DNA from 2 places in the Planococcus massiliensis genome. Region 2 is predicted to be linked to the other one. Evidence: a T-box and tRNA genes for the amino acid it is inferred to sense, from the RefSeq annotation. Region 2 holds a T-box; the other holds one or more tRNA genes.
The links. The T-box of region 2 lies ahead of thrS (threonine--tRNA ligase). A T-box ahead of a tRNA ligase gene usually reads a tRNA of that ligase, here a tRNA-Thr.
Positions count from the first base shown of each region.

Region 1 (15,140 bases), 1.2 Mb from region 2:
TATTTGCTTTTGCTGGTATTTACTTTGCTGGTGGTCTTTTTATCGAAGATTCGCTTGTATTTCCTGATTAATGGACTGAAACCGGTCTTTATTTTATTGATTTTTACGTTTCTTTTGCATATCTTCTTTACAAAAGAAGGGGATGTGCTATTCCAATTCGGGTTTATTGAAGTGTATGAGGAAGGCTTAAGGCAGGGGATTTTCATTTCGATCCGTTTCCTGGTCCTGGTGTTCATTACGAGCATTCTGACTCTGACAACTTCGCCGATTTCGATTACGGATGGGATTGAAGTGCTGCTTGGGCCATTCAAGCGCGTTAAATTGCCTGTGCATGAATTGGCCTTGATGATGTCGATTTCGCTGCGTTTCATCCCGACTTTAATGGATGAAACCGGCAAGATTTTAAAAGCACAGATGGCAAGAGGCTCGGATATTGGCTCGGGGCCGATCAAAGAACGCATCAAAGCGGTTGTGCCGCTCTTGATCCCGTTATTTGTCAGTGCGTTTAAACGCGCTGAAGATTTAGCGACGGCCATGGAAGTGCGGGGCTATCGCGGCGGTGAAGGGCGGACACGCTACCGGCAGCTGGACTGGCGGCTGATTGACAGCTTGAGTTTATTGCTGCTGGCAGGGTTTACGGCGGCGCTTTGGTATTTCCGCACGTAAGGAGAGAAAGCATGAAACGATTAAAAGCGAAAATCGCCTATGATGGTTCAGGTTTTGCAGGGTACCAGGTACAGCCGGAATCCAGAACCGTTCAGGCAGAATTAATGAAAGTCCTAAAAAACATCCACAAGGGCGAAACGATTCAAGTAGTGGCGAGCGGGCGCACGGACTCAAAAGTGCATGCGACGGGGCAAGTGATCCATTTCGACACCCCTCTTTCGATCCCGATGAGCGGATGGCTGAAAGCGCTGAACGTTTTATTGCCGGAGGATATCCGGGTTTTTGAGATTGAAGAAGCGGATCCAGCGTTTCATGCACGCTACCATACGGCCAGGAAGACGTACCGCTACAAGTGGGACCGCAGTTCAATCATCAGCCCGTTTACCCGGAATTATATGGTCCATGTCAAGCAGAAGCCCAATATTGAAGCCATGCGGAAAGCAGCAGAAGCGGTTCTCGGGACGCACGATTTCTCGAGTTTCTGCGCTGCGAATACGGCTGTCGTGGATAAAGTGCGGACGGTTCGCCGCCTGGAATTTGAAGAGCATGGGGAAGAATTGCATATGGTGATCGAAGGCACCGGCTTCCTCTATAATATGGTGCGGATTATCGCGGGCACAATGATGGAAATCGGGACAGGGCGCAGAAAGGCTTCCGAGATGGCTGGAATCATCGCCGGAGCGGATCGCAGTTTGGCCGGCAAAACCGCGGCAGCACACGGTTTATACTTGGAAAATGTGGAGTATGAAAGCTGAAGCAACTTTTCCTGGTGTTTTTATAAAAACCCTTGACTTTAAGGGCTATCCATTATATGATGATGTATGGTATTTTCATTACCCCCACGATATGCCCCGGAAGGTTATTTGTGTTTAGGGATAACGAAAAAACGGAACAACGGAACTATAGGAACATGTGATTTTAAAAAAGAGATGATATATTAGGAGGACAATATACATGCGTACAACATTCATGGCTAAAGGTCACGAAGTCGAGCGTAAATGGTTGGTTGTCGATGCAGAAGGGCAAACTCTTGGACGTTTAGCTTCTGAAGTCGCTTCAATCCTACGCGGTAAATACAAACCAACATTCACACCAAACGTTGACACAGGTGATCACGTGATCATCATCAACGCTGACAAAATCCACTTAACTGGTAAAAAGTTAACTGACAAAATCTACTATCGCCACACTCAATTCAGCGGCGGGTTGAAACAGCGTACTGCACTTGAAATGCGCACAAAATACCCAACAAAAATGCTTGAATTGGCTATCAAAGGGATGCTTCCTAAAAACTCTTTAGGACGTCAAATGTTCAGAAAACTACACGTTTACGCTGGACCAGAACATAACCACCAAGCACAACAGCCAGAAGCTTACACGCTTCGCGGATAATCATTAGTAAATAAGAGGAGGATACACCTTTGGCACAAGTTCAATATTTAGGTACAGGTCGCCGTAAAAACTCAACAGCTCGCGTACGTTTAGTACCAGGAGACGGCACAATTACAATTAACAACCGTGACGTATCGGATTACGTTCCATACGAAACACTTGAGCAAATCATCAAACAACCATTAGTAGCTACTGAAACTCTTGGAAGCTATGATGTACTTGTAAACGTAAAAGGCGGCGGCTTCACTGGTCAAGCTGGAGCAGTTCGCCACGGAATCGCACGCGCTCTACTTACTGTAGACCCTGCTTTCCGTCCAGCACTTAAATCTGCTGGATTGCTAACTCGTGACCCACGTATGAAAGAACGTAAGAAACCAGGTTTGCGTTCAGCTCGTCGTGCACCACAGTTCTCAAAACGTTAATAGTTCAAAACCCCTTTTCTCTTTGGAGAAGAGGGGTTTTATTTTGCTTTGAAACTGGTAGAACGGCACTGCTTTCAGGAATGAAAATGAGCGTCACCGCTTTTCTGAGTGTCCAGCTGCGGTGCCCAGCTCTTCGGGTCATAAGCCGATCCGGCTGTGCAGCAAATAAACGCCGCTTCGCCGTATCGGCTTATGCCGGTCAGAGCTAAGCGGGCACCTCCGCTTTTCTAAGTCGCATTAGATTTAATTTAAAAGGCGGTATGCTATACTTTAGGGTGAGCAAAAGTGATAGGGAGTGTATGAGATATGTTGACTGAAGTACAAGTTCGCGAATTACTCGGAGAGCTTCAAGATCCGTTTTTACATAGATCGCTGACGGAGACAAACGGCATTACGTCTGTGAAGATAAAAGAAGAGAAAAATCATGTGAGTGTGAAACTGGCGATTGCGAAAGCGAATACACCGGAACAAATGCAGCTTCAGATGAAAGTGGTCGAAGTGCTAAAAGGAGCGGGAGCAGGATCCGTCGGAATCCGTTTCGAGGAACTGCCTCCTGAAGCTTTAGCGCAATTCCGTGGAACTGCTAGCGAATCGGAAGCGCAAGATCTTTTGTCTCCGCTGAATAAAGTCGAATTCATTTCGATTGCCAGCGGGAAAGGCGGCGTCGGCAAATCAACCGTATCGGTTAACTTGGCTGTAGCGTTAGCTCGCCTCGGCAAAAAAGTCGGTTTGATTGATGCGGACATTTACGGATTTAGTGTTCCAGACATGATGGGCATCGACAAATCTCCAGTTGTGCGCGGCGACACGATTATTCCTGTAGAACGTTTCGGAGTGAAAGTCATTTCAATGGGCTTCTTCGTTGAGGACAATATGCCGGTTGTATGGCGCGGCCCTATGCTTGGGAAAGTCTTGGACCAGTTCTTCCGTGATGTCGAATGGGGCGACTTGGACTATCTTCTATTGGACTTGCCGCCAGGTACGGGAGACGTAGCGCTGGACATCCATCAAATGCTGCCTGCGTCTAAAGAAATCGTCATCACCACTCCACACCCGACAGCAGCATTTGTTGCCGCGCGTGCAGGAGCGATGGCCATTCAAACGGACCATGAAGTATTAGGTGTTATTGAAAACATGTCTTGGTTTGAAAGCAAAGAAACAGGCAAGAAAGAGTATTTATTCGGACAAGGCGGCGGACCGAAACTTGCTGAGGAACTGCAAGCGCCATTGCTTGGCCAGATTCCGCTAGGCCAGCCGGATTGGAACGAAGAAGATTTCGCGCCTTCTGTTTACTTGGAAGACCATCCAACTGGGAAAATCTACGGTGAAATTGCTGAACAGATCCTTGCTCAGTTTGCTAAAAAACAATAACGCGAAACCCGATTGCCGCTGCCGGCTTTCGGGTTTTTCTTCTATATATGTCAAATTGTCACGACTTTCAAGCTTTGTTCACATCTGAAGCGAGAGCTCAATGGATTTTTCTGCTGGGGGTTGGTACAATCTTAAGAGGATTTTAAACAATGGAGGCATTGATGTGACAATACGAAATTGGGTCAAATTTTTCTTTAAAGCGCTTTTAATCGGTGGAGGAGTAACAGGGGTACTTGGATTATTCATTCGCTGGGACGATATATTTTCGCATGCAGTAGCTGACGGCGCCTGGGGAGAAGTGTTCGCAGGCTTTGTTTGGATGATCATTATCGGTTTAACGATGAGCATCATCAGCCAACTTTGTTTCTTTGCTTACTTAACCGTACACCAAATCGGAATGAACATCTTCCGTACGCTCCGGCTATGGAACTGGGTTCAGCTATTGATCATCGCGGTAGTTATTCTCGATTTGATTGTATTCCGCTTTGCACCTAACGCCGAAACAGTCGGACAAGTTTGGCTCTACGGCGTATTGCTGGCGATTTTATTAATCACAGCTGTCGTAACAGCATACTTCAAAGCGAAATGGACAAACAAAGACACGTTCATCTCGGCTTTATTCTTCATGATCGTCATTACTACTGTAGAATGGCTGCCGGCGTTGATGGTGGAAGCAGGGAATATCGATAGCTGGGTAACGTTGCTCTTGTTCCCGTTCCTGGCAGTAAATGCGTATCAATTGCTGGTCTTGCCAAAATACAATGAGCAGTCAGACATCGACCGCCAACGGTTGGAAGAGCGGCGGGCAGCGCGTAAAGCAGCGGCTCAAGCAACAGCTAAAAAATAAAAAAGCGTTTTGGACTTCTCTTTGTAGAAGAAGTTCAAAACGCTTTTTCTTATGGCAACTAAACGGTGAAGTAAACGAAATTACGGGCAAATAAAATTTCAGAAAAGTATTACTTCCAAAGATATTGCTGCTTTAAACTTTAAAATCGTTAATTGAAGTGCCTGGAAATCGCGCTATTATAAGGTTTTGCGAAAGGGAATTTGAGAATGAAGAAAATGAAAATAGAACTTCAATAAAAAGTTTTTCAAAAGTGTTGACAGGAATATAAACATGCTTTAATATAATAAAAGTCGCCAAGCAACAACGAACAACACAAACGAAACGGCGGCAACATGAACCTTGAAAACTGAACAGCAAAACGTCAACAAAAGACGTCACGAGCGCTTCGGCGCGAGAACGGCTTTTGCGAGGGTTGCCGTTAGGCAATCGGAGCAAGGCTGCTTTCACCCGGGTGTTCGTGACTTACCATACTGATCAGGCTTTGCCAGATCAAAGCGAATCGTGCGTCTTTTCGGAGGCGGCGATGCGCCAGCATTGAGCAATCAATACTACTCTATAATGGAGAGTTTGATCCTGGCTCAGGACGAACGCTGGCGGCGTGCCTAATACATGCAAGTCGAGCGGAACTGGGGGAGCTTGCGCAAGCAAGTAAGATCCCTCAAAGACGATGAGGTAGATAGGTTCGAGGTGGAAGCGTGGCGACACGTGCAGCTGACGAATACTAATCGATCGAGGACTTAACCAACTTTGTTTACGGAAACCAGCGGTTTCACCTGTTTCAATGTCGCCTATCCAGTTTTGAGTGAACAAGTCACTCTAAAAAAAGAGTCCAGTGATGATGGCAAAGAGGCCACACCCGTTCCCATCCCGAACACGGAAGTTAAGCTCTTTTGCGCCGATGGTAGTTGGGGGTTTCCCCCTGTGAGAGTAGGACGTCGCTGGGCTATTTTATGTTTTTTACCGCAACGAATCTTTTACCTTGCTTCCATAGCTCAGCAGGTAGAGTGCTTCCATGGTAAGGAAGAGGTCACCGGTTCGAACCCGGTTGGAAGCTTTTTGATTTCCATAAGGTTTTGTAGATTGGTGAGAGACTGTTATACTATTTATATCGGCCCCTTGGTCAAGCGGTTAAGACACCGCCCTTTCACGGCGGTAACACGGGTTCGAATCCCGTAGGGGTCACCAACTTATTTTTGAAATGATTTTAGTGGAGGATTAGCTCAGCTGGGAGAGCATCTGCCTTACAAGCAGAGGGTCGGCGGTTCGATCCCGTCATCCTCCACCATTCTTCTCGGTGGGGTAGCGAAGTGGCTAAACGCGGCGGACTGTAAATCCGCTCCTTCGGGTTCGGCAGTTCGAATCTGCCCCCCACCACCAGTTTTATCTTTGGGGTATAGCCAAGCGGTAAGGCAACGGGTTTTGATCCCGTCATGCCCTGGTTCGAATCCAGGTACCCCAGCCATTTTTCGAGCCATTAGCTCAGTTGGTAGAGCATCTGACTTTTAATCAGAGGGTCGAAGGTTCGAATCCTTCATGGCTCATTTTTATTTTCCTGCGCCTGTTCAGCGCGGGGCCTTAGCTCAGCTGGGAGAGCGCGACGCTGGCAGCGTCGAGGTCAGGGGTTCGAGCCCCCTAGGCTCCATTGTTCCATGTGTATTTGTACTATCCATGTGTAAAAAACCCGTTTCCATTAATTTGGAGACGGGTTTTTTTAAGTTAGTTTCCGATATATTCAGATTGCGGCCGGAAAATGACATTGTCCCGTTGCTGTTCCAATACATGGGCAGTCCAGCCGACGATGCGCGCCACACTGAAAGTAGGCGTGAATAGTGCGGGCGGCATATCAATGGAGCGCATAATCGCAGCTGCATAGAATTCGACATTGGTGTAAAGGGCGCGTCCCGGTTTTCGCTCATTTAATAAGCGAATGATTTCCTGTTCTGCAGACACAGCTAAATCCAGCCAAGCGTCTTCTCCTTCAAGTGCCAGACAGGCGTTACGCAATAAAATCGAACGCGGATCTTCCGTCCGATAAACGCGGTGGCCAAACCCCATAATTTTCTCGCCTCGATCGAGTTTGTTTTTAATGACCAGTTCAATCCGTTCAGGAGATTGAATTTCTTCCAAAAGGTTGATAACACCGGAAGGCGCGCCGCCGTGCAATGGGCCTTTCATCGTTCCTATCGCTGAAGTAAGGGCAGAGACCATATCAGATTCGGTAGAAACCGTGACGCGTGCGGCAAACGTGGACGCATTCATGCCGTGCTCCATGCTGAGTTTCAAATAAGTTTCCAATGCTTCAATTTGTGCAACTGTAGGTTCTGTGCCTCTTAACATCCATAAATAGTTGGCCGTATGATTTAAGTCGTCCCGTGGCTCGATAATGGGAAGCCCTTGCTGTAAGCGGTAGAGCAAAGCCGTTAAAACCGGAAAAACAGACACGAGGGACAATGCTTGCTGCTCAGAAGGAATGCGTGAAAACGCTTGTGAGCTATAAGCGGATATCAAGGTGCGCAGCCCATCCATAATAGAAGCTTCTTTTGGCAACAGCTTTGCTATTTCTACAATATGTTCCGGCACTTTCCGGAACTTAAGAAAAGAAGCTTTCCATTCTTCAAGTTCTACTGAATCTCTACTCTTTCCGTGCCATAAGAAATGAGCCGTCTCCTCAAATGATTTTCCTTTGATCACTTCATCTACCAGTTTTCCTCGGTAACGCAATTCTCCTTTATCCCCGTCAACTGACGAAATGCTTGTCTGCACCGCCACCACACCTTTTAGTCCTTTCTGAAACATGGTTCTTCTCCTCCTTTTCTTTTATCATACCGCGCAATATTGATTATAAAAATTAAAGATATATAATTAAGTCAATTCAAATTATTAATTAAGAAAGGGGGCAATTATGGAGCTTTCGTGGTTAAAGACTTTTGTGGATGCTGCGGAAACCTTGAACTTCAGAAAGACTTCTGAACGGCTGCTGATGTCTCAGCCCAACGTGACCGTGCACATCCGATTATTGGAAGAGAGTTTAGGCATCTCTCTATTTAAGCGCGAAAAGAACCGGGTCGAACTGACGGAAGAAGGGCGCCATTTTCACGGGGAAGCCAAAAGCATTTTAGAGCAAGTGGATGCGAGTATTGACGGACTGCATGCTTTTGCCCAAGGCTACCGGCAGAAATGGCGATTGGCTATTTCTCCGTTGATGGCTGAAACGGTTCTTCCTTATATCTTAAAATCTTTCACTTTGAAGCATCCCGATATTGAATTGGACATACAAGTAGAAGAATCCGAGAAAATCGAGGATTTAGTGGAAAGCGGCGAAGTTTCAGCAGGAATTTCTGCATTGCCGCCAGTACGAAGAAATATTCTCCACGACATTGTCTACGACGATCCGCTCTTATTCATCTTGCCGCGAGATGCGTATGATGACGAAAGCGGGCCAACTGTTTCAGCAGAAGCCATGCTCCAATCATCGATTTTGTTTACTCACCACCATCCGCTATTTTGGGAAGAGCTGTTGCTGAAGCTGCGCTTGCAGGTGACAGGGATTCGGACAATGAAAGTGACACAAGCGCATATCGTGAAGCGATTTATCCAGGAAGGGCTCGGCGTATCATTTCTTCCAAGGTCAATGGTTCGCCGGGAGTTGATCGAAGGGCGCTTGATGGATGCCCATTTTGACTTGTTTCCGCTGCCTCAAGTTTCGACTTATTTTTTAGCGAAAGAGATGGGGGAACTTGAACGGGAATTTTTGCAGAGGATCCAATCAGTCTATTTTAGTTAGGAGGAACAGAAATGATTATTGAACAGCCAGGAATTCGCTTGCGTTTATTGAAGAGAGAGGATTTTGAAGCGCTTTGGGGCTTGTATACACCGGAAATTTTCGAGCACATGCTGATGAAAGTGGAGACTTTTGAGCAGTTGGAAGCGTGGCTAGCGGCGGGATTGAATCAATCCAACGTGCTGATTTTTGCCGTCGAAAATCCGGAAACGGCGGAAGTGATCGGCACGACCCGCATCTATGCGATTGACGAAACGAATAAAAGCTGCGAGGTCGGCTCTACATTCTATGCCGAATCGGTCCAGCGCACACACGTGAATACCCGGGTGAAACTGGCGCTTCTCCATTATTGCTTTGAAGAACGCGGCATGATCCGGGTGCAATTCAAGACCGATGCGGAAAATCTCCGTTCGCAAAAAGCGTTGGAACGCATCGGCGCGGTAAAAGAAGGGGTCCTGCGGAATGAACGGATCCGGTCTACCGGCAAACCGAGAGATGCGGTCGTCTATTCCATCATTGACCGAGAATGGCCGAAAGTAGAAAAAGAATTGTTGGAAAAATTGAATAAATATACGTGATTTTGTACGGTTGAGCCAAGTCCCCTTTAGCAGTTACAATGAATGCATCTTGGTAAGGGGGAATAAAATCATGAATAAAAAGAATGTATCGATTATCGGTGTACCAATGGACCACGGGCAAAATCGCCGCGGCGTCGACATGGGGCCAAGTGCCATTCGCTACGCTGGCGTGGTGGAGCGCATCGAGGACCTCGGCTATACGGTGAAGGATGAAGGGGACATCCAAATCGGGCAAGCAGATGGTTCAGTCGAAGAACATACGAACCTGCGCAATTTGAAAGTGATTACAGAAGCAACTGAAGCACTTGGCGCAAAAGTTTTTGAAGTGGCGGAAGCTGGAAACTTTCCATTAGTATTAGGCGGCGACCACAGCATTGCGATCGGGACGCTTGCGGGCATTTCCGAACGCCATGAAAACCTGGGCGTCATTTGGTATGATGCGCACGCCGACATGAATACGAGCGACACGTCGCCATCTGGCAATATCCACGGCATGCCGCTTGCTGCAAGCTTCGGGCTTGGACACGAGCAATTGACGCATATCCGCGGCTATTCGCCGAAAGTGAAGCCGGAAAACATCGTCATTATCGGTGCGCGTTCGGTTGATCCAGGGGAGCGCGAACTCATCAAAGAGCGCGGCATCCGCGTTTACAGCATGCACGAAATCGATAAAATGGGCATGAATGCAGTCATTGCAGATGCCATTCAATATTTGAAAGAAGAGCGCCGGACAGATGCCGTGCATTTATCGCTGGACCTTGACGGCATTGATCCGCTTTACACGCCTGGTGTCGGTACGCCGGTTCCGGGCGGGATCACTTACCGCGAAAGCCATTTGGCAATGGAATTATTATTTGACGCCGGCATCATCACTTCTGCCGAGTTTGTGGAAGTCAATCCGATTTTGGATGAAAAGAACCGGACGGCGGATGTAGCGGTCGCATTGATTGGTTCGCTGTTTGGTGAAAAATTAGTATAAACGCACGAAAAGCAGGCGAAAGCCTGTTTTTTTATGGGCAAAACTTCGTCTTTTATTGGGAAAAGCTTTTATATCGGAAAGAGCTTCAGAATTTCATGGATTTAAATGGGTAAACTTTGATACGATAGAAAGAGATTTGTAAAAAGAAAATTTAATTTGAAACCTTTTGAAATCTAGTCCGTATATAAAAGACAGCCGCATAGGCGGAGGGAAATGAGATTATGGATGCGTTAGTCAATAAACGAATAAAAAAAGTGTTAAAAGGCGATCAGAACGCATTCGCCGAAATCGTTGAGCTGTATCAGCACCAGCTTTATCAAATCTGCTACCGCATGCTGAACAATAAGCATGAAGCGGAAGATATTGCGCAGGAAGCGTTTATGCGTGCTTACGTCAATCTTCATACGTTCGATCAGCAGCGTAAATTTTCGACATGGCTTTATCGCATTGCGACGAATTTATGCATTGACCGGATCCGCAAGAAAAAGCCGGATTACCATCTGGATGCGGAAGTGCGCGGAACGGAAGGCTTGGATATGTACTCCTCTATTGCCAATGATGATCAGCTCCCTGAAGAAGAGCTGATGCGGATGGAAGTCCAGGAACGCGTGCAATATGAGATCAGCCGCTTGCCAGATAAGTACCGTGCCGCTATTGTATTAAAGTACATTGAAGAATTGCCGCTGGCGGAAATCAGCGAAATTTTGGATTTGCCGCTTGGGACCGTGAAAACGCGGATACACCGGGGACGAGAAGCTCTTCGGAAGCAATTGAGCAATTTGTAGGAGGCGAGCACGATGAATACGTGTCCGGAGAACATCATTCAGTATATGGATGATTATTTAGATGGGGATATAAATGCTGCCGATGAAGCGGTTTTGAAGGCGCATTTAGAGAGCTGCATCGATTGTCGAAAGCAATACCACGAACTGACCAAAACGATTGCATTTGTGCAAAGTGCATCTCATATACAGGCACCTGCCGATTTTGTCCAAAAGACGATGCAGCGGCTGCCGAAACAAAGCCAGCGAGGCGGCGTCCAGCGCTGGCTCCGCAAAAATCCGATTCTGACAGCGGCCGCGCTGTTTTGCATCTTGATGAGTGCGGCTTTGTTCACGAACTTCAACAACGATCAGCAATTCGCCTTCACGAAACAGGAAAACCTGGTAGTGGAAGGCGAGACAGTGGTTGTACCGGAAGGGGAAGTCGTGACGGGAGACATTACGGTCCGAAACGGCGACATCCGGGTAGAGGGTGAACTGCGCGGTGATGTCACTATCGTCAACGGAAAGTATATGGCATCAAGCGGTGTCATTACCGGAGAAATTGATGAAATCGACCGGGCTTTCGAATGGCTCTGGTACCAGATCAAATCAGGCGTAAAAGAAGCGGCTTCCATTTTTGGCGGCAGCGAAGATACAGAAGAATAACGAGACAACTCTGTAAGCCAGCACCACCGGCTTATGGAGTTGTTTTTTTATAAAAAATTTTTGCGGGATAGGCCTAGGGAAGAAAGTTCGGCTGTTTGGCAATGGAACGGAAATCGCGTGGGCCAAATGAGTTGGAAATGGGTTCTATCGAACGCATTGTAAAAATTTTGAAGAGAGTTTATGCCTTTTAGACCCCCTCCGGGCGAGGCAGGCGCGATTTTATTATGCTATACTGTTAGATATGCAGATGTTGAAAAGTGAGGGTTGCAGATGCCGTTTTTGGAGAATTTAACCGACCAAACACCACTCGAACTTTTAGTGAATGTCATTGATATTTTATTGGTATGGTTCGTTGTATATAAATTGATCACCATTATTAAAGGGACGAAAGCCGTCCAATTGTTAAAAGGAATCTTCTTTATCATTATTGCGTATCTGATTACCCAGGCACTCAATTTGGAAACGCTTGGATGGATTATGCAGCAAGTATTGAATTGGGGATTTTTGGCCATTATCATCATTTTCCAGCCCGAAATGCGCCGTGCTTTAGAGCAATTGGGGCGAGGAAAGCTGTTTTCGAGCAGCCAATTGAATGAGGAATCGGAGCGGGGCCGCTTAATTGATGCGATGTCGAAATCGGTCAGTTATATGGCGAAACGCCGCATCGGTGCGCTTATTTCGATCGAACGCGAAACGGGATTGAGCGAATATATCGAAACCGGCATCCCGATGAACTCGGACATTACGTCAGAGTTGCTCATTAACTTATTCATCCCCAATACGCCTTTGCATGACGGCGCCGTCATCATCCAGAAAAACCGGATCGCCGCCGCCGCTTGCTACTTGCCGTTGTCGGAAAGTCCGTTCATCTCAAAAGAACTGGGGACGCGGCACCGTGCAGCACTCGGAATCAGTGAAGTGACGGATGCGATTACGGTCATTGTGTCGGAGGAAACCGGCGCCATCAGTTTGACGGCAAACGGCGATTTGCACCGCAATCTGTCGTTGGAAGACTTTGAAGTGAAATTGCGCCGCATCTGGTTTGGTGCAGAACAGCAGACTGCCGACTCTTCCCGTTGGAATTGGAGGGGGAAAAAGAATGGATAAAATGATGGATAACCCTTGGTTTTTGCGGATTATGGCCCTTCTTTTAGCGTTTCTTCTGTTTTTCACTGTGAAATCGGGAGACGAGGCGGTCGATTCGGCTGGCAGCGGCACCGTGACAGAAGAGCTGAAAGACGTGGCACTCGAAGTATTCTATGATGATACAAACTTGATGGTCAGCGGGTTGCCGGAAACCGTCGATTTGACCATTTCAGGTCCTACGAGCATTGTGCAGACCACCCGTCAGCTGAAGGATTTCACGCTGTTTGTGGATTTGCGCAATTTAACGCTTGGCGAACACCAAGTGCCGATCCAAACGGAGAATTTATCGGAAGAGCTGCGCGTGCAGATCTCCCCGGCTTTTATTGATATTAAGATTGAAGAACGGGTTACGCAGGAATTCCGGATTGATCCGGAAATCAACGAGCGCTTGCTGGCAGAAGGATTTGTGCTGAAAGGCATAAGTGCGGAGCCGAAGACGGTGGCAGTTACCGGTCCAAAGAGCGTCATTGATGCCATCAGTTTTGTGAAAGCGACCGTTACGGGGGAAGCAGGACTGGACGATTCTTTTACGACGGAAGCACGGGTCCGGGTTCTGGCGAATGATTTGACGAAGCTTGAAAACGTTACGATTGAACCGGAAGCGGTCGAAGTGGCCGTGGATATTGAAGAATACAGCAAAGAAATTCCTGTTTCGATTGAAGAAAACGGCGAGCCGCCGACTGGCGTCACGATCGAGTCGCTGACGCCGTCCAGTGAAACCGTGAAGATTTCCGGCCCTCCGTCTGTGGTGGATGCCTTGACGGAGTTTGTCGTCGAAGTCAACGCCGGAGTCATTACACCGACCGATACGACGGTGGAAGCGGAGCTGAAAAAACCGAAAGGCACGAGCGGCGTGTCGCCTGGTGAACTGAAGATTGAAGCGGAAATTACTGTGGACGAATCGGTCCAGTTGCCAAAAGACGTGGAAAATCCGGAATTGGCTAATGACAATCCGTCATAATGGTTTTAAAGGGCAACCTTGGCTGAAGCAGGATAAAACAATTCAAGCATAGGAATTGAAGGAGAGAAAATAATGGGAAAATATTTTGGAACTGATGGTGTGCGTGGTGTAGCAAATACCGAACTGACACCGGAATTGGCATTTAAATTAGGCCGCTTCGGCGGATACATCTTAACAAAAAGCTCGAAAGGCAAACCGAAAGTCTTGATCGGCCGCGATACGCGTATTTCCGGGGAAATGTTGGAAGGCGCACTGGCAGCCGGCCTATTATCCGTCGGTGCAGAAGTGATGCGCCTCGGCGTTATCAGCACACCAGGCGTTGCTTATTTGACTCGCGTCATGAGCGCAGAAGCCGGCGTCATGATTTCTGCTTCACACAATCCGGTGGCAGACAACGGCATCAAATTCTTCGGTTCGGATGGCTTTAAATTGTCAGATGACCAGGAATTTGAAATCGAAGCATTGCTTGATGCGGAAGAAGATACATTGCCGCGCCCGACTGGCGGAGATCTTGGAAGCATCACGGATTATTTTGAAGGCGGACAGAAATACATCCAGTATTTGAAACAGACCGTAGACGAAGAATTTGCCGGCATCCACGTGGCGCTTGATTGCGCACATGGTGCCACTTCTAGTTTGGCTACGCACGTATTTGCTGATTTGGATGCAGACATTTCAACGATGGGTGCTTCACCAAACGGCTTGAACATCAACGACCATGTGGGATCGACGCATCCTGAAAAATTGGCTGAGTTGGTCGTAGCGAAAAAAGCGGATATCGGCCTCGCGTTTGATGGCGACGGCGACCGGTTGATCGCAGTGGATGAAAAAGGAACCATTGTAGATGGCGACCAGATTATGTACATCATCGCGAAGCATCTGCATTCAGAAGGAAGATTGAAGAAAAACACGGTCGTTTCTACCGTAATGAGCAACATGGGTTTCTATAAAGCATTGGAAGCGCATGACATGGAAAGCAAGCAGACGGCTGTCGGCGACCGCTACGTTGTGGAAGAAATGAAGAACAACGATTATAACTTGGGCGGCGAACAATCCGGCCACATCATTTTCCTTGATTACAATACAACCGGCGATGGTTTATTGACAGGCTTGCAGTTGGTCAACATCATGAAAATCACCGGCAAGAAATTGTCTGAGCTGGCAGAGGAAATGACGATTTTCCCGCAGAAGCTCGTCAATATCCGCGTAACGGACAAACACGCCGTGACGGATAATGCGAAAGTGGCAGAGAAAATTGCAGAAGTGGAAAGCGAAATGAACGGCAACGGCCGCGTCCTTGTGCGCCCGTCCGGAACTGAACCGCTTGTCCGCGTGATGGTGGAAGCAGCTTCAGTGGAAGACTGTGAAAGCTACGTGGAGCGCATTGCTGAAGTAGTGCGAGCAGAAATGGGTATGAACTAAGTTTAATAGATCGAGACGGACCGGAGGCAAATGCTTCCGGTTTTTTTTATGGGGAGCAAATGGTGAGTGTGAACGCGGCTAGCGCTCGTAAATTCAGTTGAACGCACGCAAATTCAGCCCAACGCGCGCATTTTTTATTTCACAT
Region 1 is NZ_CCXS01000001.1:3,280,278-3,295,417, reverse strand. It holds gene BN1080_RS16535 (energy-coupling factor transporter transmembrane component T family protein) at 1-666, shown strand, start outside; gene truA (tRNA pseudouridine(38-40) synthase TruA) at 678-1,421, shown strand; gene rplM (50S ribosomal protein L13) at 1,621-2,058, shown strand; gene rpsI (30S ribosomal protein S9) at 2,088-2,480, shown strand; gene BN1080_RS16515 (Mrp/NBP35 family ATP-binding protein) at 2,787-3,851, shown strand; gene BN1080_RS16510 (KinB-signaling pathway activation protein) at 4,015-4,698, shown strand; rRNA gene rrf (5S ribosomal RNA) at 5,527-5,642, shown strand; tRNA gene BN1080_RS16500 (tRNA-Thr) at 5,680-5,752, shown strand; tRNA gene BN1080_RS16495 (tRNA-Glu) at 5,809-5,883, shown strand; tRNA gene BN1080_RS16490 (tRNA-Val) at 5,908-5,983, shown strand; tRNA gene BN1080_RS16485 (tRNA-Tyr) at 5,992-6,075, shown strand; tRNA gene BN1080_RS16480 (tRNA-Gln) at 6,086-6,160, shown strand; tRNA gene BN1080_RS16475 (tRNA-Lys) at 6,167-6,239, shown strand; tRNA gene BN1080_RS16470 (tRNA-Ala) at 6,268-6,340, shown strand; gene BN1080_RS16465 (citrate synthase/methylcitrate synthase) at 6,415-7,494, opposite strand; gene BN1080_RS16460 (LysR family transcriptional regulator) at 7,601-8,482, shown strand; gene BN1080_RS16455 (GNAT family N-acetyltransferase) at 8,494-9,057, shown strand; gene rocF (arginase) at 9,128-10,036, shown strand; gene sigW (RNA polymerase sigma factor SigW) at 10,258-10,821, shown strand; gene BN1080_RS16440 (anti-sigma factor family protein) at 10,834-11,466, shown strand; gene cdaA (diadenylate cyclase CdaA) at 11,737-12,573, shown strand; gene BN1080_RS16430 (CdaR family protein) at 12,566-13,573, shown strand; gene glmM (phosphoglucosamine mutase) at 13,646-14,995, shown strand.
Region 1: it has a tRNA-Thr gene. The T-box ahead of thrS (threonine--tRNA ligase) is inferred to sense a tRNA for this amino acid. The anticodon was not compared.

Region 2 (15,140 bases):
GGGCTGCGGGAATATCTACGCAACCGAAGCGCTGTTCAAAATGAAAATCCATCCGAACCGGGCAGCAAAACGAATCAGCAGAACGCGGAAAATTGAACTGTTCGAGACGATTGTTGCGATTTTGCTGGAAAGCATCGATGCAGGGGGAAGCACGATTTCAGACTACCGCAATGTCAATGGGGAATCTGGCAATATGCAGAACCGTTTTGGCATGTACGGCAAAAAACAATGCATGGAATGCGGCAGCATGACGAAGTCTCTGCAAATTGGCGGAAGAACTTCAGTCTACTGCCCGACCTGCCAAAAGTGAGGACGAGAAAATGATTATAGGACTGACTGGCAGCATTGCGAGCGGAAAAAGCACCGTTTCGAAAATGCTTGAAGAATTAGGATATCCCATTATTGATGCCGATCAAGTAGCGCGGTTAGTGGTCGAGCCGGGGCAAGAAACGTTGGTGAAAATCGCCGCTTTGTTCGGACAAGATGTCATCAAAGAGGACGGCACGATGGACCGTGCCAAAGTCGGCGAATTGATTTTTAACGATCCGGCTAGCCGCAAAAGTTTAAACGACGTCATCCATCCGGCCATCCGGCAGGAAATGCTCCGGCAGCGCAGCGAACTTCTGGAGCAGGGGCATGAAACGATTATTATGGACATCCCATTGCTCTTTGAAAGCCGGCTCCAGCATTTCGTCGATAAAATTTTGGTTGTCAGTGTAACGGAAGAGAATCAGTTGAAACGATTAATGGAGCGAAACGGGCTTAACGAGAAGGAAGCGCGTGCGCGCATCGCTTCTCAATTGCCGATGTCGGTGAAAGAAGAAGGGGCCGACGCAGTCATTTACAACAACGGCACTTTTGATGAAACAAAATGGCAGCTGAACCGCATCTTGGATAACTGGCAGGTTCAATTGGGAAGAGAATAAAACGGGATAATAGGCTTGTCGTCTATCGAAGCAGCCTATTTATAGTTATTGTGAATGCTGAAAATCAATCCAAAAGCATGAAAAGTCGAAGCCGGGTGCCAGTCGCCCGGCTTTTTTTATTGGGTTCGAATTAAAGGTTCCATAAAACAGTAAATGTGTTATACTATATAAGAAATTAAAAATCAACAGTATGACTTATTTAAATGGGGGTCTCATAAAATGACAATTTCTATTGCGATTAACGGATTTGGCCGTATTGGCCGCATGGTTTTCAGACAGGCAATTTTAATGGACGACATTAAAATCAGTGCTGTAAATGCCGGATACCCTGCTGAAACTCTCGCGCATCTTATTAAGTATGACACAAATCACGGCACCTTTATGGGTGACGTCTCTTCCGAGGAAGACGCATTAATCGTTAACGGCAAACGAGTTCAACTCGTTAACGAAAGAGATCCTTTGAATCTCCCGTGGAAAGAAATGGACATCGACATCGTAATCGAAGCAACCGGCAAATTTAATTCGCGAGAAAAAGCGGCGCTTCATTTAGATGCGGGAGCTCGAAAAGTCATATTGACCGCACCAGGAAAAGACGAAGATATCACCATTGTGATGGGGGTCAATGAAGACAAATTCAACGTCGACGAACATAGCATCATTTCCAATGCCAGCTGCACGACCAACTGCCTTGCCCCTGTCGCAAAAGTATTGAACGACGCATTCGGCATTGAAAATGGCCTCATGACGACTGTTCATTCTTTTACAAACGACCAGAAAAACCTGGATAACCCGCATAAGGATTTGAGACGCGCGCGTGCGTGCAGCCAGTCGATTATCCCTACTTCTACCGGTGCTGCGAAAGCGCTGTCATTGGTCTTGCCGGAACTCGAAGGAAAGCTTCATGGAATGGCGCTGCGTGTGCCGACTCCGAACGTCTCGTTAGTGGATCTAGTAGTGGATTTAGAGCGGGATGTGACGGTTGATGAAGTGAACGAAGCCTTTATCAAAGCCTCTGAAGAAGGTTTGGATGGGATTTTGGCGCTCACGATGGAACCATTGGTATCAGTGGATTTCAACACCAATCCGAAGTCGGCAGTAATTGACGGACTTTCTACGATGGTGATCGGCAAACGCAAAGTGAAAGTTCTTGCCTGGTATGATAATGAATGGGGCTATTCTGCACGCGTCATTGATTTGACGAAAAAAGTAGCGGATGCTTTAGTCTTCGCTGAAGCTTAACCCGAAAATGCCGCGTTTCTTTTTCAGGAAACGCGGCATTTCTATGTCTTTGGCGGGTCTCGACGCCACTGAAAAAAACTTGAATTAAATTTATTGCATTTCATACAGATACACCTTATACTAACATTCGTAGTTGAAAATTAACTACCAGCTTCTATGTGTTCATGGAACTTCATGAAGGCGTTCAGGAAGCATGTGTTTTATTCACATGACTGCTTAAAGGGTTAGGACCTCTTTGGACTAACTTTCCCCCGTGGTAGTCAACTTTGAATATTTTGAGCACGAAAACAAAATGATATCAAAGGGGGAAACGAACCATGGAAACAATGGGACGTCACGTAATTGCAGAACTTTGGCAGTGTGATTTTGACAAATTAAACGATATGGATTATATCGAACAAACTTTTGTTGATGCAGCACTGAAATCCGGAGCGGAAATCAGAGAAGTAGCTTTTCATAAATTTGCACCTCAAGGTGTAAGCGGAGTTGTAATCATTTCCGAATCGCATTTGACAATCCACAGTTTTCCGGAGCACGGCTATGCAAGTGTAGATGTTTATACTTGCGGAGATCTTGATCCGACGATTGCAGCGAAGTATATCGCTGAAGCGCTGAACTCGCAAACGAGTGAAGTGACCGAATTGCCGCGCGGCATGGGTCCAATTGGCGCTGGAGAAACAAAAGTTTCAGTAACTGTATAATCCGTTATTTTGAAAAACAGCAAGCAGGGGATAAATTCCTCTGCTTTTTCTATTTTCCTAAAGAAATTTTGTTATACTAGAAAAAACAGATAGAAAGTTTAGGGAGATGTCGAAATGAAATGTCCGGCTTGCCAGCATAATGGTACACGCGTAGTAGATTCGCGGCCAGTTGATGATATGAAGTCCATAAGAAGGCGCAGGGAATGTGAAGCTTGCGGCTATCGTTATACGACGTTCGAAAAAGTGGAAGAGATGCCATTGATTGTGGTGAAGAAAGACGGATCGCGCGAAGAGTTCAGCCGCGAAAAAGTGTTGAGAGGCTTGATCCGTGCTTGTGAAAAACGCCCGGTTTCACTGGAAGTTCTTGAAAGCGTTGTATTCGATATTGAGAAAGACCTTCGGCGACAGGGAAATGCCGAAGTGAAATCAGAAGAAGTCGGTGAATTGGTCATGGACCGTTTAGCTGGCATCGATGAAGTCGCTTATGTTCGATTTGCATCGGTGTACCGCCAGTTTAAAGACATTACCGTATTTATCGATGAATTGAAGGATTTATTGAAAAAGAGTCCGGATGACAAGAAGTCCGAGTAAGGCGGTGGATTATGACAGCCCTGTATAACGAACTTCAGCCTGCAGATTCCTTCCGAATTCTCATGCCGTATCCTTTTTCCAATTATGACCGCCAGTTGTTGACGCTCCTCTACCAGCCGCTGGTCGGTGCAGAAGCCATCGCTTTTTACTTGACGCTGTGGGCGGAAGGGGAAGAAAGCGCGCAAGAAGCAACACATTACGTATTAATGAACACACTTGGCGTATCCATTTCGCGGATTTTTGAATCACGTATTCAAATGGAAGCCATTGGGTTGTTGAAAACGTACCGCAAAGACCAGGAAAACCGTTCGTTTGTCTACGAACTTTGTCCGCCGCTGGATCCGAAAAGTTTTTTTGCCGATCCGCTGCTGTCAATGTTTCTTTTCAGCAAAGTGGGGGAAACGACTTATCGCAAAGTAAGGGACCGATTTGTGGTCCACCGGGAAGTGTTGGAAGGCTATGCGGAAGTGTCACGTACATTTACCGATATCTTTCAGCCGGTCCATGCCAAAGCAGGCTATCCTTCCGGGACGGATGACTTGCAGGAACGCAAAAAAGGTTCGTATGAAACGGAAGCGGAATTTGATTTTTCTTTATTGCGCCAAGGGTTGTCAGAGCAATTGGTGCCGCACAAAGTGCTGACAGCGAGCATCCGCGAGCTCATTGAAAAACTGGCATTCCTCTACAGCTGGGGGCCGCTTGAAATGCAGAAAGTCATTCTGCTCGCCATTGATGAGGACTATAAACTGACGCTTGAAGGTTTGAAGCGGGCAGCCGCTGATTATTACAAATTGACGGTAGCCACCACAGCGCCTCAATTGGTGCAAGTGAAGAAAAAAGAAACGGCCAAAAAAGAAGCGCCGAAAACAAAAGAAGACGAATTGATCGATTATCTGGAGTCGGCTTCTCCGGTCGAAGTGCTGCGGGATATTGCAAATGGCAAGGAGCCTTTGCCGGCAGATGTACAGCTCGCGAATCAGCTGGTTATCCAGCATGGCATGGAGCCCGCAGTCGTGAATGTCCTGCTGCAATATGTCCTGCTGCGGACGGATATGAAACTGACTAAGGCTTATGTAGAAAAATTGGCGTCCCACTGGCTTCGAAAAAATATCAAAACGGCAAAAGAAGCGATGGAGCTTGCGCGCATTGAGCACGAGCAGTATTTGAAATGGAAATCGGAAGGATCTCCGGCAGCAAAAACGAGAAGTTCTTCTTCCAGCCGCAAACCGGTAAGGGAAGAAAAATTGCCGGAATGGTTCTATAAAAAAGATGAGGTTCAGCCTGCAAAAGAGGCGGACAACTCTGAAGACCTCGAAGCGGCAAAACAAAAACTATTAGCGAAATATGCGATGAAGAAAGGTAAGGGTGATTAAATGGAACCGATCCGGGAGACATTGAAACGTGTCGTGAATGCCCCTGCTTTTTCCGAGCGCTACAATGCGATGCGGCAGGAAGTGCTGGAGCATCCGGGCGTTCAGCATTTTTTAGATGAACATTCTTCGGAAATTGATAAAAGCATCGTCGATAAAGGCATGGGCAAGCTGTATGAATACATCGACCAGTCCCATGACTGCAATAAGTGCCCGAACCTTGGAGCCTGCATCAACCATTTAAAAGGGTTTGAACCGAACTTGGTTCTAGAGCGCGGCAATATCGGGATTTCTTATACGCCGTGCCGCTTAAAGAACGAGCACGACAACAAGCGCCGTGCGTCTTCATTGATCCATAGCATGTATATGCCAAAAGAAGTCATGGAAGCGACTTTGTCCGGATTTGAGCTGGATGCGAGCCGCGTAGAAGCGTTCAATGCCGTCGATTCTTTCCTTGATGCCACTAAGGGGCCGGGCGAACTTCCGGAAAAAGGCATCTACCTTTACGGGAAATTCGGCATCGGCAAATCCTATTTGCTGAGTGCAGTGGCAAATGCATTGGCTGAGAAAAACATCAAATCGGTCTTGGTTTTCGTTCCTGAATTCATGCGTGAAATGAAACAGGCGATTGGCGACCAGACCTTGCAGGAAAAAGTGAATTATGTAAAAAAAGCGGATGTCTTGATGCTGGATGATATCGGAGCAGAAGCAATGTCGAGCTGGACGCGGGATGAAGTGCTTGGCACGATCCTTCATTACCGGATGGCTGAAAAGCTGCCGACTTTCATGACGTCGAATTTCAGCTATTCAGAACTTCAGCACCATTTGACGTATTCCCAGCGCGGCGAAAAAGAAGACCTAAAAGCGGCGCGTGTGATGGAGCGCATCCGTGCATTGACAACTCCGGTCAAACTGGACGGACGAAACCGCAGAATTTAATCCATCAAGGTGTTGTCTTTTTAAAGTTTTCGTCGTATAGTAAAAACAATCGATACAAACTAATGCGTTGACAAGGACAAGAGTGGATTTGTACGGCTCATAGAGAGGGAGGCCCTGGCTGAAAGCTTCCCAGTACGGCAAAAACACTTACCACCTTTGAGCAGCAATTGTGAAATTTTCCAGTAGCAATTGACGGTACCGGCCCGTTAGCCGATGCAGAGCTTCATTTTGGACAGGATCCGTCCGTCCAGGATAGAAGAAGGGTGGAACCACGAACTTAAGCTTCGTCCCTTTGGGATGAGGCTTTTTTTTATTGGTTTCATTTGGGGCTGGCATCTTGGAAGCCGCGAAATAAGGCTAGATGCTCGGCCTAGAACATAAAAAAGGAGAGAGCAGAATGTCAGACATGATCCAATTAACATTTCCAGACGGCGCAGTAAAGGAGTTTCCAAAAGGCACAACAACTGAAGAAATTGCCCAATCGATCAGCCCGGGCCTTCGCAAGAAAGCACTCGCTGGTAAAGTAGGCGAACATTTGATTGATTTGAAATCACCGATTTCAGAAGACGGCAGCATTGCGATCATCACACCGGAATCCGATGAGGCGCTGGAAATCCTTCGCCACTCTTCGGCTCATTTATTGGCACAGGCAATCAAACGCCTTTATCCGGATGCAAAACTTGGCGTCGGCCCGGTGATTGAAAACGGCTTCTACTATGATATCGATACAGAAGAGTCGATTTCAGCGGAAGATTTGCCAGCGATCGAAAAAGAAATGAAAAAAATCATCAACGAAAATATTGAAATCGTCCGCCATGACGTATCTCGCGCTGAAGCGCAAGAACGTTTTGCGGCGATCGAAGATCCGTACAAATTGGAGCTTTTAGAAGCGATTCCGGAAGATGAGCAAGTGTCGATCTACGAACAAGGCGAATTTTTCGATCTATGCCGCGGCATCCACGTACCGTCCACAGGCAAATTGAAAGAATTCAAATTGCTGAGCGTTGCGGGTGCATACTGGAGAGGCGACAGCGACAACAAAATGCTGCAGCGCATCTACGGAACTGCTTTCTTCAAAAAAGAAGAGTTGAAAGCGCATCTTGAAATGCTCGAAGAAGCGAAAGAACGCGACCACCGTAAAATCGGGAAAGAATTGAATTTATTCATGAACTCCCAAAAAGTAGGGCAAGGCTTGCCGATGTGGCTGCCAAAAGGCGCAACAATCCGCCGCATCATCGAACGCTATATCGTCGATAAAGAGGAAAGCTTAGGGTATGACCACGTCTATACTCCGGTTATGGGAAGCGTCGACCTTTATAAAACAAGCGGCCACTGGGACCATTACCAGGAAGATATGTTCCCGGTCATGCAGATGGACAACGAGGAATTGGTTCTTCGTCCGATGAACTGCCCGCACCATATGATGATCTTTAAACAAGGCATCCATTCTTACCGCCAATTGCCGATCCGCATCGCGGAACTTGGGTTGATGCACCGCTACGAAATGTCAGGTGCGTTGTCCGGCCTTCAACGCGTTCGCGGCATGACGTTGAACGATGCGCATATTTTTGTGCGCCCTGACCAAATCAAAGACGAATTCAAACGCGTCGTCAACTTGGTCATCGACGTATACAAAGACTTTGATTTGAAAGATTATTCGTTCCGCGTTTCTTACCGTGACCCAGCGGATAAAGAAAAATACTTTGACGATGACGCAATGTGGGAACGTGCACAGTCTATGCTGAAAGAAGCGATGGACGATCTTGGCCTGGATTATGTAGAAGTGGAAGGCGAAGCGGCATTCTACGGTCCGAAACTCGATGTCCAAGTGAAAACTGCGCTCGGCAAAGAAGAAACATTGTCGACTGTCCAACTCGACTTCTTGCTGCCTGAACGCTTCGATTTGAGCTATATCGGAGAAGACGGCAAACAGCACCGCCCAGTCGTTATCCACCGCGGCGTCGTTTCAACTATGGAACGGTTTGTGGCTTTCTTGATCGAAGAATACAAAGGCGCATTCCCGACTTGGCTGGCGCCGGTCCAAGTGGAAGTGATTCCGGTTTCGCTTGATGCCCATAGCGACTACGCGAAAAACATCCAAGAGAAATTGCAATCCCACCGGTTGCGCGTCGATATCGACGAACGCGATGAGAAGCTTGGCTACAAGATCCGCGAAGCGCAAATGCAAAAAGTTCCGTATATGCTGGTGCTTGGCGACCAGGAAGTCGAAAACGGTTCGGTCAACGTCCGCAAATACGGCGAACAAAAATCCGAAAGCATGCCGTTCGATGATTTCTTGAAACTGATCCAAAGCGAACTTCGCTAAAGGGTTGACATGCTAATATGTGCATGGTATTATGAATAAGGTTATAGAATACTTATATGTGCAAGCAGGAGCACCCGCTTCTCACCTGATCGACCAGTTGTTGGCAGGTAGACACGATTTTGACTTTTTCACGCTGCGGCGTGCTGTCATAAATTGCGGGTGGGCCGAACGAGGCCCATCCGCTTTTGTTTTGGATCGGACCTGTAAGCCGACACGGTCGGTTACACATGTTAAGCTATTCGCGACACTATCCGGAGGTGGATTAATATTAGCAAAGACATCAATGTAAATGAAGGTATTCGTGCACGTGAGTTACGGGTTATTGATCAGAACGGTGAGCAACTCGGTATTAAAACACGTAACGAAGCACTTGAAATTGCTGCACGTGTCAACTTGGATCTTGTACTAGTGGCTCCTCAAGCTAAGCCACCGGTCGCACGCATTATGGACCATGGTAAGTTCAAGTTCGAACAACAAAAGAAAGACCGCGAAATCCGTAAAAATCAGAAAGTCATCGTTGTAAAAGAAGTGCGTTTAAGCCCTTCAATCGACGACCATGATTTTAACACGAAACTTCGCAATGCGATTAAGTTCCTTGAAAAAGGGGACAAAGTCAAAGCTTCAATCCGCTTTAAAGGCCGTGCGATTACGCACAAAGAAATCGGACAGCGCGTCCTTGAACGCTTCGCAGAAGCATGCAAGGAAGTTGCAACGGTTGAACAGCGCCCTAAAATGGATGGCCGCAGCATGTTCTTGATGCTAGCGCCAGTTAACGAAAAAGAATAACAGATCAATTGTTTAGGAGGAACTCGAAATGCCGAAAATGAAAAGCCACCGCGGTGCGATGAAACGTTTCAAGAAAACTGGAACTGGTAAAGTAAAACGCAACCGTTCACACACAAGCCACTTATTTGCAAACAAATCGACTAAGCAAAAACGTCACCTACGTAAAGGGAAACTTGTTTCTGCAGGCGACTTGAAACGCATCAAATCTCTTATCTATAACATGAAGTAAGAAAAGCGGAAACGGCCGTTCAGATTCGAAAGGCATAAGATGAATCGGCGAAGCGGCGTTCTTTGCCGCACAGCCGAGTCGGCTTATGTCCGAGAATCTGGCCGTTGGAGTCTGGACAAGACAAACACACGAACAAAAAATCGAATTTTATATATTCAAGCAGGAGGTAATGTGATATGCCACGCGTAAAAGGTGGAACAGTGACGCGCCAGCGTCGGAAAAAGGTCATTAAATTAGCAAAAGGTTATTATGGTGCAAAGCACATCCTTTTCAAAGTAGCAAACCAGCAGGTAATGAAGTCAGGTAACTATGCTTACCGTGACCGCCGCAACAAAAAACGTGATTTCCGTAAACTATGGATCACGCGCATCAACGCAGCAGCTCGTATGAACGATATTTCATACAGCCGTCTAATGCACGGTCTTAAAGTTGCTGGAATCGACATCAACCGCAAAATGCTAGCTGAAATCGCTGTATCTGATGCAGCAGCTTTCACAGCACTTGTAGATGCTGCAAAAAAAGCAGTAGCGAAATAATTTCAAAAACAAAAGACTGACGAATTTCGTCAGTCTTTTTTTCATGGAGGGATTCAGTTGTTTTTAATCATTGCCGGATACTTTACCGTGCTTTCGCTGCTGGCGCTTATTATGATGAAAGTGGATAAAACCCAAGCGCAGCGCCGGAGCCAGCGAATACCAGAGAAAAACCTATGGTCTGTTGCGATTCTAGGAGGCGGCATCGGCGCCTATATGGGCATGATGTGGTTCCGCCATAAGACCCGGCACACCAATTTCCGTATAGGCTTCCTAATGCTTGCAGTCATTGATGCAGCCGCTTTGGTTTGGAGCTACTTGAATTTTGTTTGATTTACTGTTTCATTAACTGTTCGATCGGATTTTTCCAATTGATTTTGGCAGCGGGGTAATTCATCTGGATTTCTTTTTCAAGGAAATAGAAATCTTCTTTTGTGAAGCCCTGCAGCTTATCCGGATTTTCCGCCCATACGAAAATGGAAACGACTTCAAAAGCATCTTCGGTCGTTCCTAAATATTTTTCGCCTTCAAATACAGCGCCTCTCAGCGTAATGAAAAAATTCTTGCGGACGTTTTTAACATCATCATAAAAGTAATAAGAGTTCGCTTCAATAGCTGCGTCCAATTTCCGTTTTGGATCTACTACATAGCGGATTAACCGGTAAAATAAATAAATGATAAGTGCGATGACAACGAGGCGTATGAAAAAAGCCATGAGAAATCCCCCATCTCTATAGGTTCTACTGTATAATACGGACGAAAAGTACTTTGGTTTCAAGATTTTATTGAAAAAGGAGGATTTTTATGAACTTGCATCAATTATTCGAAATGCAGGAAGAATTGGACCGTTACATCCAGACAAATCGTGGCATCGAAGAAGACGTTTTCCAAAAAAAAGGCTTGGCACTGCTAATCGAACTGGCGGAGCTTGCAAATGAAACCCGTTGTTTTAAATTTTGGAGCACAAAAGGACCATCCGATCGTGAAGTTCTGCTTGAAGAATACGTCGATTCCATTCATTTCTTGCTGTCGCTGGGGATTGAAAAAAACTTGAGCACATTGGAGACATGGCCGGATGCGGTCAAGCATGCCGATTTAACGGAACTTTTCATCGGAACGCAGGAAAAGATTTTGAAATTCATGGACAACCATTCCATGTTCACGTATCAGGAAATTTGGAGCTGGTACGGCGGGATTGCTTCGGCTCTCGGCTTTAGCTACGAAGACGTGCTGGAAGCGTATTTTGCGAAGAACCAAGAGAATTATCGCCGCCAAAAAGAAGGGTATTAAACGAATTTTTTGATAAAAGAAAGCGCATCGATTATAATAAAAAAGTAAAAATATTTAGGAGGTCGAAATAATGGCTAAAATGGATGAAACCGTATTGATGCTGAAAGAACTGACAGACGCTAACGGGGTGCCGGGCAACGAACGCCAATCCCGCGAAGTGATGAAAAAATACATAGAACCTTATGCAGATTCAATTGAAACAGATGGTCTTGGCAGCTTGATCGCGAAAAAAGAAGGATTGGCAGACGGACCGAAAATCATGGTTGCCGGACATTTGGATGAAGTCGGCTTCATGATTTCTCAAATTGACGATAAAGGCTTTTTGAAATTCCAACCGCTTGGCGGCTGGTGGAGCCAAGTAATGCTGGCGCAGCGTGTAACGATCACAACGCGCAGCGGAAAAGAAGTAACCGGCGTCATCGGTTCGAAGCCGCCGCATATTTTACCGCCGGAAGCCCGCAAAAAACCGGTCGAAATCAAAGACATGTTCATTGATATCGGTGCGTCTTCCCGCGAGGAAGTAAAAGAGTGGGGCGTAGCTCCTGGAGATATGGTGACTCCGTATTTCGAATTTACGGTGATGAACAATGAAAAAATGCTGTTGGCGAAAGCTTGGGACAACCGCATCGGCTGCGCCATCGCGATCGATGTCCTAAAAGGATTGAAAGGCCAAGACCACCCGAACGTCGTTTACGGTGTCGGCACGGTCCAGGAAGAAGTAGGCCTTCGCGGAGCAAAAACAGCAACAGCTAAGATCCAGCCGGATATCGGTTTTGCTGTTGATGTGGGCATTGCTGGCGACACACCGGGAATCACCCAGCAGGAATCCACAAGCAAAATGGGCGCTGGCCCTCAAATTCTTCTATTCGACGCGTCGATGGTTTCGCACCGCGGCTTGCGTGAATTGGTAGTCGATACGGCCGAAGAAGCCGGCATCCCTTACCAATTCGAAACGATTGCCGGCGGCGGAACCGATGCAGGCTCGATCCATTTGACAGCAAACGGCGTACCGGCACTGTCGATCGGGGTAGCAACGCGCTACATCCACTCGCACGCAGGCATCCTGCACCGCGACGACTACGAAAACGCTGTGAAACTGATTGTCGAAGTCATCAAAAAATTAGACAAAGACACAGTGGCGCGCATTACATTTGAATAAAGGATTTCCCCTTCCACGTTTTGTGGGAGGGGATTTTTTGTGGGTTGCGCAAACAAAGTGGTTTATTCCGCAAGTAAACTTGGTTATTGCGCAAATAAGCTTCCTTATTTCGCAAACAACGCAAGGTATTCTGCAAACAAACTTCAGAATTCCGCAAATAAAATTGAGGTTGCCGCATGAGGATCACTTTCTTCTTAAATATGTAGAAAATTTTTATATCTGAAATAGGGAATTCGGTGATATACTTCAGTTATTCTTTCAGGAGGTGTTCAATGAGTAAAAAAAGGATCTCTTTATTGTCCGAAACTGAGTCGTTGGAAAGGCTGATGTACCGGCTGCCTGAAAATCATCCGAAGCTTCCGTTTCTGAAAGTCGAGCATTACAGGACGGCTGCCGGAAAGCGGGGAGAAGAAAGGCTGCAAAGGAAGTTCAGTGAATTTGTATCGGAAGACAGTCACCGCTTTCTCCGAAATGTTTGTCTGTCGCTAGGAGATTGGAAAATCCAAATGGACGGATTATTGCTGACCGAAAGAGGAGCAGTCATCATTGAGTCTAAAAACATCAGCGGCCAAATCCATTTTGATGAACTGACAGATGAATTTTCGAGGACCGATATGGAAGGCGTTCGGACTGTAATGGAAGATCCGGCCATCCAATTGAATAAACACATTCGTTTTCTGGCAATGTTTTTTAAGCGGCATAAAATAAATTTGCCGGTTAAAGGCGTCGTTGTTTTTACATCGAAGCATTGTGAATTTATTGCGAAACCTAAAAATATTTACGTGTGCAAGACCTATCAACTGATTGAGTATCTTTTCGCCATCCTTCAGACTTTCCCCCAAAAAGTCACTCATCTAAATTTATCGAAAGTAGATAAACTTCTCCAAAAGCACCAAAATCCTTATAAGCGACTTCCTTTATGCCAATTATATGTTATTGATCCGGAAGAATTGGAATCCGGAATTCTGTGCACTCATTGCAAGAAGCACAGTATGTTGCACAAGCATAAAATCGGTTGGGTCTGTGCAATCTACAATGGTGCGGATCCATGCGCTTTTCAACAAACTGTCCAAGAATATTTTTCGTTAATTGACCAACAGATCAGCAATAAACAGCTACGGAAATTTTCCAAGCTCGAATCAAAGTATGCTGCATCTCGTTTATTGGCAACCTTTGATCTTGAACCAGCAGGCGCATTCAGGAACCGGACCTATCAACTAAAGAAAAACGACTAGCTTTTCACTCTTGGTGAAAAGCTTTTTTTGGTTGCTGCAAATAAAGTCCCTTGATGCGCAAATAAACGTGTAAATTCCGCAAATAAAACGTCCGATTCTGCAAACAAACTTCCTCTTTCCGCAAATAACACTTGGTATTCTGCAAATAAACCCCAAAACCTGAAAAATAAAAAAATCTAATGTTAACTCTACTTGACTAAATGTTAAGTATACTGTACATTATGTTATATAAACCGAACATCTACAAAGGGAGGATGAAGTAGATGCTGAAAAACCGCGTAAAGGAATTGCGGGCGCGCTATGGATTTACACAAAGTGATCTCGGCAAGCGGGTGGATGTGACGCGGCAGACGATCGCATTTATTGAGAAAGGGGAATTTTCTCCTTCAATTACGCTCGCTTTGAAACTTGCTCATTCATTGGAAACGACAGTGGACGATTTATTTTGGCTCGAAGGGGAGGACTACGATGAAAAATGATTTTCGATTGAATTACCCGCTTTGGATGATGGCTTTTATTTTATTGCTAGGGGTGTTGGCGTTTGGGTTGAATTCGCCGATTACGGAGTTCGTCAATACAGAGAAAGAAACGAGCTTTACCATCAAACTGGAGGCGTTGGAAGGCTTTATCGTGTTTTTTTCAATCATTATATATTTTGCAATGCTGGTGATCTTCATGGTGCGGCTTAAAAAGCACAATAAGGAAAATCCGACGCAAAAGATTTCGCCGCTGGCTATCCGCCCGCCTGAGTATTTGGAGCAGGACGAAGGCATGACATATATTACGCGAAAAGCGGTTCAGAAAGTTTATAGCTTCATTACGCTTGCGCTTCCGCTTCTCGCGACACTTGTAATCTTCCTGCCGGTGCCGAAGCTGCTCATCATTTACGGAATTCTCGCAATCGCATTTGGCCAATATTTGATTTACTACCTCGAAGTTCGAAAACACTTTAAGGAGGAAACAGAATGATCTATGAATACTTTCTCGTTTTCCTTGGCGCCGCCATTCCGTGGCTTGAAATCGCATTGGTGATTCCGCTCGGCATTGTCTGGGGCCTGTCTCCTTTTTGGGTAATGGTCATGGCCTTTGTCGGCAATATGCTGACGGTGCTCGCCTTGATCATCGGCTTTGATAAATTCAAGGATTGGTATTTAAAGCGGCAAGAAGCGAAAGGAAAGACGGATTCGAAGAAAAGTGAGCGCGCAAAGAATATATGGAATAAATATGGATTGCCTGGGCTCGCATTGCTTGGCCCGATTCTGATCGGCACGCATATTGCGGCATTTATCGGAATGACGCTCGGTGCCACCAAACGCAATACGACGATTTGGCTCGCCGTCAGCATCGGTTTATGGACACTTGTTTTTGGGCTCGCAACCGCACTCGGCTTTGACTTTTTCACGAGAGAGCTTTAGCTGGACGCTTCGCCCGCCCACCTTATGCCTGTCGAATCGAAACGGCTGCCTCTGCTTTTCCTTAATATGCTATACTTGAGCTATTCTGAAATAAAGGCGTGAACTGAACATGAAAAGAATTGAATCGACACAAAACTCGCTGGTGAAGCATTGGAAAAAACTTGTCACCACTCGCAAAGAGCGGGATAAATTCACCGAATTCCTGGTGGAAGGCTTTCATTTGACGGAAGAGGCACTGAAGAAAAAAGATGCCATCAAGTCATTGATTGTCCGGGAAGGCGTGGAAATTCCGAGGGATTGGAATGTGGACGATGTGCCGATGTATTCCGTGACTGCAGCTGTTGCGAAAGAGATTTCCGAAACGGAGCACTCGCAAGGAATTTTCGCTCACTGTGCGCAGC
Region 2 is NZ_CCXS01000001.1:2,088,221-2,103,360, reverse strand. It holds gene mutM (bifunctional DNA-formamidopyrimidine glycosylase/DNA-(apurinic or apyrimidinic site) lyase) at 1-310, shown strand, start outside; gene coaE (dephospho-CoA kinase) at 321-926, shown strand; gene BN1080_RS10395 (glyceraldehyde-3-phosphate dehydrogenase) at 1,146-2,165, shown strand; gene speD (adenosylmethionine decarboxylase) at 2,483-2,866, shown strand; gene nrdR (transcriptional regulator NrdR) at 2,981-3,457, shown strand; gene BN1080_RS10380 (replication initiation and membrane attachment family protein) at 3,469-4,830, shown strand; gene dnaI (primosomal protein DnaI) at 4,831-5,766, shown strand; T-box leader at 5,825-6,061, shown strand; gene thrS (threonine--tRNA ligase) at 6,164-8,092, shown strand; gene infC (translation initiation factor IF-3) at 8,372-8,878, shown strand; gene rpmI (50S ribosomal protein L35) at 8,907-9,107, shown strand; gene rplT (50S ribosomal protein L20) at 9,284-9,643, shown strand; gene BN1080_RS10350 (DUF1294 domain-containing protein) at 9,701-9,973, shown strand; gene BN1080_RS10345 (hypothetical protein) at 9,975-10,355, opposite strand; gene BN1080_RS10340 (dUTP diphosphatase) at 10,445-10,930, shown strand; gene BN1080_RS10335 (M42 family metallopeptidase) at 11,001-12,089, shown strand; gene BN1080_RS10325 (nuclease-related domain-containing protein) at 12,362-13,324, shown strand; gene BN1080_RS10320 (helix-turn-helix transcriptional regulator) at 13,588-13,803, shown strand; gene BN1080_RS10315 (hypothetical protein) at 13,793-14,293, shown strand; gene BN1080_RS10310 (small multi-drug export protein) at 14,290-14,739, shown strand; gene BN1080_RS10305 (TrmH family RNA methyltransferase) at 14,849-15,140, shown strand, end outside.